2 regions of the Shewanella sp. FJAT-51649 genome follow, and region 1 is predicted to be linked to the other one. Evidence: predicted binding sites of a transcription regulator. Region 1 holds the regulator's gene; the other holds the start of a gene.
The links. Region 1 encodes sigma-54, which starts transcription at its own class of promoters, with help from an activator protein. Its sites were predicted from a motif close to GTTGGCACGNNNNTNGNNT; they were not measured.

Region 1 (4,278 bases):
CCGCTCAGGGCTCATGGCGCGGATCAGTGGATCTTTTAACTCTTCACTGAGTTCATCGAGAATATCCCCGAGCTGATCTTGATCGATAAGTTGCCACAACACTTGCCGCGCCTTAGGGGGCGAGGACTCTAAAATCAATGCGATATCCGACGCCGCCATGTTTTGCAGCATTTGCCTGACATGCACAAACATACCGCTATTGAGGGCATGGCTCAGTTGGTCGAGACGTTGTTCGACTTGTAAGCTGTCTGAGGCTTCTACAGGCATGTTTCCTCCAAGATGGCGACGGTGGATAGGGACGTTTGGCTGTTGAGGACTTAAGCCAAAGCGCAGCAGTGTATTGTAATTGAGCGCACGGGAGGGCGTCGAGTCACAAATGTGTTTTACTGGTATAAGGTGCTGAAATCAAAACCAAACAGGGTACTGAATAACGGTAGAGATCATCGAGATGAGATGTCGAGGCAATTAGCAGGCTTCGTCGAACTTAGCGTCAATAAGCGCGCAAATGGCATTGAGCGCTGGTTCGGCATCCGGGCCTTCGGCAATCAGGGTAATGGTTTTACCCATACCCGTTTCCAGCATGAGTAGCCCTAACACACTGGCGGCAGAGGCCTGTTTCTCACCTTGGATCAGCGTAATGCTGGCATCAAACTCTGAGGCCAACACCACGAGCTTAGTGGCGGCGCGGGCATGTAAGCCGAGTTTATTGCAGATGGTGACTTGGCGCTCAAGCTTTGGCATGGCTTAACTCTCGGTGGCGGGCATTCACTTTGTGTTTGCCGTTGCTAAAGCGTTTAGCCAGTTGCTCGGCCACGTAAACCGATCTGTGTTGACCGCCAGTACAGCCGATGGCGATGGTCAAATAGCTGCGGTTATTACGTTCTAAATGGGGCAACCAAGTTTCGAGTAAATTCTCGATTTGCCAGATGAACTTATTGACCAGTGGCTGGCGATTTAAAAACTCTGCCACAGGTTCATCTAAGCCAGTGAGGGGGCGCAGCTCGGGTTCCCAATGGGGATTGGGTAAAAAGCGCACATCGAACATAAAGTCGGCTTCGGTTGGCATACCATGCTTAAAACCGAAGGACTCGAAGTTGATCACCAGTTCCTTATCGACACTGCCAAGCAGGATTTGCCGTACTTGGTCGCTGAGTTCATAGATATTCAGATTCGAGGTATCTATGTAGTGATCCATCTGTTGCGACAGTGGCTCGAGCAATTTGCCTTCAAGCTTAATGGCTTCCTGCAGTGATACTCGGCTCTTAGATAAGGGATGTAAGCGCCGAGTCTCGCTGTAGCGCTTTAGCAGTACTTTATCGCTGGAATTTAAGAAGAAGCTGGTAAGTTCAGTGCCCTCTGGCAGGCTGGCGAGCTGTTTGACGAGTACCTTGTCTTGCTCCGGCAGGTTACGCACGTCAACGCTGATGGCGACGAGATCGTTACTGCCCTTGAGCTGTTCGAGTAAGCTGCCAATCAGCGGCAAAGGAAGATTATCGACACAATAGTAGCCGAGATCTTCAAGCACTCTTAGTGCGACCGATTTGCCTGAGCCTGAGCGCCCTGACACTATGACCAGTTTCATCCAGTGATTACCTGATAGAGTTCCGTTTCATCATGCGTCTTGCGCAATTGCTTCAATATTTGTTTGTCGCTGAGCTTTTCAGCCATGCAGGACAAAGTGCTTAAGTGCTGTTGACATTGGTCAGCAGGCACCAGCAGCGCAAATAAAATGTCGACAGGTTGTTTATCGATAGCATCAAAGGCTATCGGCTCCTCACATTTCACCAATATGGCTATGGGTTGTGTTATATCGGTTAATCGACCATGTGGAATGGCGATGCCGTTACCTATACCTGTGCTCCCCATCTTTTCGCGCGCCACTAGGCTTTCGAAGATCTCTTGAGATGAGAGGGTGGGGTACTGGGCAGCGGCTAAGTCGCTGATAAGTTCCAGTACCTTTTTCTTACTGCCCGGAGTGGCGCAGGTCGTGCATTCCGGCCGCAGTATGGTACGAAGTTCCATTGCTAGTGTTTTGTTAACTTCTCTTTGTGTTTAATAACCTGACGATCAAGCTTGTCGATCAGGACGTCTATGGCAGCATACATATCTGCATGCTCTGAAGTCGCGAAGACTTCACCACCGGTGAGGTTGATTCTCGCTTCGGCAATTTGTTGCATTTTCTCAACATTGAGCACAACGTGCACATTATTGATCTGTTCGAAATGACGTTCAAGTTTTGAAAACTTTTCCTCAACATAAGCCCGTAACGATTCAGTAATCTCGATATGGTGTCCACTCAGGTTTATTTGCATATAAACGTCCTCCGATTTCCACTTTAGGCTATAAACTTTTACGCTGATTGGAAGGGGGAATAAGCATCGCCTCTCGGTACTTCGCAATGGTTCTGCGCGCAACGTTAATTCCCTGTTCTGCCAGAAGTTGCGCCATCTTGCTATCGCTTAATGGTTTTTTCTGGTTTTCCGCTGCAACCAGTTTCTTAATGAAGGCTCTGATTGCCGTGGATGAGCACTCACCGCCATCATCAGTCCCGACGTGGCTTGAGAAGAAATATTTTAGTTCAAAAAGTCCCTTTGGGGTATGCATGTATTTTTGTGTGGTTACCCGTGAAATGGTGGACTCATGCATCTCTACCGCCTCGGCGATATCGTTTAGGACCATAGGTTTCATGGCTTCTTCACCGTATTCGAAGAAACCCTGTTGATATTGCACTATGCAGTTTGCCACCTTGAGCAGTGTTTCGTTACGGCTTTCAAGGCTTTTAATAAACCACTTGGCTTCTTGCAGATGCCCGCGGATAAATTGGCTATCGGCTTGGCTTTTAGTGCTGCGCGCCATGGCTGCATATTGCTGATTAACATTGATTTTTGGCATACAGTCTGGGTTTAACTCGACCACCCAGCGACCATTTTTCTTCGACACCGACACATCGGGGATGACATATTCTTCATCAACAGGGGTGATGAGTAAGCCGGGGCGAGGGTTTAAGGTTTGGATGAGGGCAATGCTCTCGCGCAGGTCATCTTCCTTAAGCTTGGTTTTACGCATCAACAACCTAAAGTCGCGGGCAGCGATCAGATCTAAATGATCTTTGATCAGCATGCGGGCGTTTTCGAGGTGTGGGGTATCCGGCGCAAAGTGGGAGAGTTGGATAAGCAGACATTCGCTTAAATCCCTTGCTGCGACACCGACGGGATCGAAGTGTTGAATGCGCTTGAGTACGGCTTCGACTTCATCCAGTTCTATCTCTGGATTGCCCATAGCTTCGAGGATATCTTCAGTACTTTGAGTGAGATAACCCTGATCGTCGATGGCATCAATAATCGCGGTGGCGATGGCTAAATCGGTTTCAGAGAAGGGCGTGAGGTTTTTTTGCCATTCTAAATGTTCGTACAGGCCTTCACTAGTTTCCCCTTGGAAGGGCATGTCATCTTCACGGCTCGCGCCTGAACCTGAGTTTGGCGATGCGGTAAAGACTTCATCCCAAGTGGTGTCCATGGGCAGTTCTTCGGGTAGGGATTCTTTGGTCAGCGACTCGGCAATGTCCACGGTGGAATTGTCTTGTTCCTGTGGCTGGGCCGTCGTTTCGCTAAAGTCGGTATCGGCGATATCTTGCTTACGTTCGGTAGGCGCATCGAATTGCTCCTCTTCCAGCTCGAGAAGAGGATTAGAGTCTAAGGCTTGCTGGATCTCTTGCTGCAGTTCCAATGACGACAATTGCAACAGACGAATGGCCTGTTGAAGTTGTGGCGTCATGGTTAACTGTTGACCCAGTTTGAGCTGGAGTGACGCTTTCATGTTACCGCTGATCCCTACGTTATTATTTTGAATTTAGGCCGCTTGTTATCATATTGATGGCGCTGATAAGCCAAAATTCAAGGCTAATTGGCTCTGTTTAAGTAACTATAGCCTGAATTGTTCACCTAAGTACACAGCCCTAACTTGCTGATTGTCTAAGATCTCTGCGGGAGTTCCTTCGGCAATCAGGTTTCCGTGACTGACAATGTAGGCATGTTCACAGACGTCCAATGTTTCGCGCACATTGTGGTCTGTGATCAGTACCCCAAGGCCTCGGCTCTTGAGTTGTTCGATGATTTTCTTGATATCGATAACCGAAATCGGGTCGACACCGGCGAAGGGTTCATCGAGCAGAATAAACTTAGGATTGGCCGCTAAGGCGCGGGCAATTTCGACGCGGCGACGTTCACCGCCCGATAACGACATGCCTTGGCTATCGCGAATATGGGTGATATGGAACTC
Region 2 (4,278 bases), 2.4 Mb from region 1:
CGGCATCTCGGTGACTTCATCGAGGAATAAGGTGCCGCCTTCGGCCTGCTCAAATACCCCTTGATGATCACGATTCGCGCCAGTGAAAGAGCCTTTTACATGACCGAAGAGTTCACTATCGACCAATTCTGGGCTCAAGGCGCCGCAGTTAATCGCAATATAGGGCTTATTCACCCGTGGGCTGGCTAAGTGAATGGTATTGGCGACCAGTTCTTTACCCGCGCCACTCTCACCGATAATCAACACATTGCTCTCGGCGGCCGACACGCGGCGGATAGTGCGATACAAGCGGTGCATAGGTAACGAGGAGCCCACCAGCAGACCATATTGGTCTAATTCGCTGGCAAAGGGGCGAATGCGCGTCGAAGTGTTGGCAACCAGATGCTGGGCAAAATCCGCTAAGGTTTCGCACAGCAATGACATATCGATGGGCTTACGGAAATGGTAGCCCGCGTATTTGGACAAGAGTTTATCGAGGTGAGGATTCGGCAGGCCGTCGGAGAGGAAAATAAACTCCACATCCGCAATGGCGCTGGACTCGAGTAAGGCTAAGTAATCTTCACGACTTAGAAGGGGCAGCTCAATGATCGCCACATCGATACGATTGGCCTCCAGCTGACTAATCCAAGATAAATCATCGGTACTGCGTAGCTTGTTGTAGGTCTGCGCGCCCTCGAGCTGCACTAATGCCTGCTCAGTTTCGAAGTCCTGTAGATGATAGAAAAGCGTTGGTCGGATCATCTTGTGCCACTCCCTGTGAATGAAGCACCACTGTATGCCAGCCGTGAAATTTTAACAATCTCAACGGTAAGAGTTGCCGATAATAAGCAGCCCACTGGCGACAATGGATAAATATCATCAGTTAAATCAAGTCATTAACTTATCATTAAAAAGTGAACGAAATATGCATAGAAGCTGAATGAAGTTGATATTTCCATAAAAAACTTGGGCAATCCGTGTCGGCGGAGCAGCCCAAACTACCACAGGAGGTCGTTATGACGTCTAATGTTGCGCAACATCAGACCGAGCTGAGCGCCGATATTAAGCTGGTTAATGAGTTAATCGAGCTGACGCAAACCGGCGTGGATTTTTATACTCGGGCCAATACTTCAGTCGATGACTACAGCCTAAAACGCATTTTTATCGCCCAAATCAAGACGTACCAAGGAATGCAGGCACGATTTAGGCAACTGCTCGCCCAAACATTGCAACAAATGGGCCCGCACCTAGGCCCGCACTCAGTGCCGCCATCGCAGACTCGGCCCTATGCCGATGTCGATGCTTTACTTATCAAACAACAACTTGCCGATGCCCTCGTCGTGCTCTGTGAGCTTGAGCGTCAGCGCCTTAGCCACCTCAAACAGTTAATTAAAAAAGCCAATCACCCGAGGTTAATCAGCCAATTGGCCGAGGATATTGCCTGGCTACAAATCCATTTGGATACTTTGCACCTGCGCTGCCAAGCCCTGTAAATGCGCCTACACCTCCAAATAACGCGGCCAACTGAGCCGCGTTTTTGTTGCTTGTGATCTGGCTGTTTTTAGTGCTTATCCCACTTAAGCCCAATCGCTGAATCACCCTCGGTAATATTTACATTTTGTCGGTAAAAAGCGCCGATTTGGCGATTAAGCTAAACTCCTAAAATACGTCACAAATCAAATTTATTCCATTTAAAATCAGCAATATAAAAACATTGGCACGATTCACGCTTTAGTATCTTCGAGATAACAACGGAGGATATCATTATGAAAAACACGACAACTTTAGCTTTAACCACCTTACTTGTCGGTTCTATCAGTTTAAATGTGGCCGCCGCACAGGATTGGAAAGACGATGCCAAAGATGCTTGGATCGATGGCAAGGCCGAAACGACTTTGTTGCTCAATACTAATCTCAACTCCTTTGACATTATGACCGACGTGAAAAACGGCCATGTCACTTTAACGGGTCAAGTGGAGAGCAGTGTCGATAAGGCGCTCGCCGCTGAACTCATCAAAAGCTTAGATGGGGTAAAAGGGGTCGATAACAAATTAACCGTGATGAATGAAGACGAAGGCACCAGTGAGATGGTGAAGACCCTAACCGACTCTAAGGTCGCAACGGTCGTGAAAACCCGTCTGTTGTTCTCGACCGACGTATCGGGCACCCAAATTAACGTCGACGTTGCCGATGGCGTTGTGACCTTACAGGGTGAAGTGGCTAGCGATGCCGAACGTCAATTAGCCCTGACCATTGCTAAAAATACCGATGATGTGAAAAAGGTCGTCGATAAAATCAAAGTCAAAACCTCATAATGGTCCTGACATGCAGCCCTTGCTAATTCAGCGCTTGATAACTCAGCGGTTGGTATTAGTCACTCGGGCAAAAACCACAAAACCAGCTTCGGCTGGTTTTGTTTTATCGGCACGATGTCATGTTAATCATGCCTTAGGCTTCGGCTTCCTGTTCGATGCAGAAGCTAAATTCATAAAAATGTTGACCATTTTCGATGCTTATCGCCATAGTGCCATATAGCCCTGTGAGCTCACCCGCGCCAGAATGGGGGACAACCTCAAGGTGCAAGCGATTTTGCCCATCGGTCATAATGCCAAAATGTTGCAGCACAAAACTGCCCTGTCTGCCGCACAGTTTTCCCACGACTTGCTCTATCGCCACGTAACCTGCCGAGCCTTTTACCGCTGTCATGGCACTGAGCATTTCGCCTTGGCTGCGAGCTTCTAGCTCACCATAAAAGCTTTTATCTAAGGTCATTCTGCCCAAGTTCACGCCCCCCACACCTGTGGCATAGGCACTCTCGGGATTGAGCTTAACATCAAATTTGCCCGTGACTTTGGTCATTTCCATGACACGCTCCTTGTTTTAATTTTATGCTTTATGTCAAAACCTTAGCTTTCCCAGCCGCTAGGTGAAATAAATACCTCAGCCGTAGCTGAGGTAAAATTAACTTAGCATAAGCCCAGATATAAACCTAATTCAGTGCTTTAATTTCCGTTTCACTCACACCGACCTCAAGGGTTTTAGCCACGTTAGGCTCCTCGACCATAGGTTGGTCAGCCACCCTATCGCGGTAGGTAATGGCGACTTTAAACGGCGCTTCAAAGGGATACACGGGTTCAATACTATCGACTTCGATGCGATCACCAATAAACACACTGCCTAAGTGCACTAATCGATTTTGAGCATAATCTAAGCTAAACAAGCCAAGGTACCAAAATACCCCCGAACCTTGGTTCGTGACGATATAAGGCGCCACAAAGGGCATGGTTTGCTGCTTAGGATCGTCCTGCAATGGTGCATCGCTTTGGGTATCAGGCTCTAATGCGGGGTCAAAATTAAGCGGTGTGATCCGCATATAATCTAGCAATACCCTGCCCTTTTCATCACCTTGTTGATAATCCCCCAACGCAAATTCCGTTTGCTTGATTTTAATAAAGTGCGTCAATACCACGGGTAGTTGGCTATCGGGCAGCTTCACTTCAAAGTGATTGGCCGTATTTAAGCTGAAGAGTTTCAGCATCACCTCGGAGGCGTTCGCCACCGGTTGGACCTCGCTTGGCACCACAGATTCGATGGCATCTTCACTGGAAGATAATGCCGCCTCTTTGGCTTTTGCCTTAGCATCGGCCTGTGCCATGGCCTCATCGTATTGCAGCACTTGGCCATCTTCCATGACCATGTAAATATCATCATTGGTCATGTTAAAACGATAAATGCCCGCGGCAAGAATACTGAGCACAAGGACAGTCGCCGCTATCGTTAATTTAACAAACATACTCATTATCTCCCCCAATATCCTAGTCGCGGCATATTTCACTCTTATGATAAAATCCGCCTTGCTGATAGCATCAAAAAATCCCCCTTCCGACAAGGTCAAAACCGCTTATTTTTGCTTTTAGTCAGCCTAAGTTCAGCAAGTGGACACATGCTGATATATATGATTTAGACTTTTCATTCCCGTTCCCAATCAGGCTATAATTCTTTCCGCTAAATACATAGCCAACATATAACCGTACCTTTAAGGATCTGATTGCCTATGACCAATGCATCGACTAGCCCTTTTGCGGTGTTAAACCAAAGCACTGCAAACTCGTTTAATGAACAGAAAAACCTGATTAAACGGGTCTTTAAAGGCAAGCCAGTGCAATGTCCAAGCTGCAATCAAACCCTCAAAGTCATCTTGCCGGAGACGGCTAAAGCCGACCAAGCCGCAGGCATTTTCTGCCCTAAGGGCTGTACCGATATCGAGCTGGATATGGAAGCCGTGGCAGGTATCTAAGC

Region 2: the regulator sigma-54 is predicted to act here: its motif matches at 1,693-1,711, upstream of K0H59_RS14385 (BON domain-containing protein).

The regions. Positions count from the first base shown of each region.
Region 1 covers NZ_CP080411.1:771,676-775,953, forward strand. The annotation lists gene mgtE (magnesium transporter) at 1-267, opposite strand, end outside; gene K0H59_RS03375 (HPr family phosphocarrier protein) at 466-741, opposite strand; gene rapZ (RNase adapter RapZ) at 728-1,582, opposite strand; gene ptsN (PTS IIA-like nitrogen regulatory protein PtsN) at 1,579-2,022, opposite strand; gene hpf (ribosome hibernation promoting factor) at 2,025-2,312, opposite strand; gene K0H59_RS03395 (RNA polymerase factor sigma-54) at 2,341-3,816, opposite strand; gene lptB (LPS export ABC transporter ATP-binding protein) at 3,922-4,278, opposite strand, start outside.
Region 2 covers NZ_CP080411.1:3,245,638-3,249,915, forward strand. The annotation lists gene K0H59_RS14375 (sigma-54-dependent Fis family transcriptional regulator) at 1-741, opposite strand, end outside; gene K0H59_RS14380 (hypothetical protein) at 996-1,472, shown strand; gene K0H59_RS14385 (BON domain-containing protein) at 1,746-2,294, shown strand; gene K0H59_RS14390 (DUF3224 domain-containing protein) at 2,428-2,844, opposite strand; gene K0H59_RS14395 (hypothetical protein) at 2,969-3,778, opposite strand; gene K0H59_RS14400 (hypothetical protein) at 4,034-4,276, shown strand.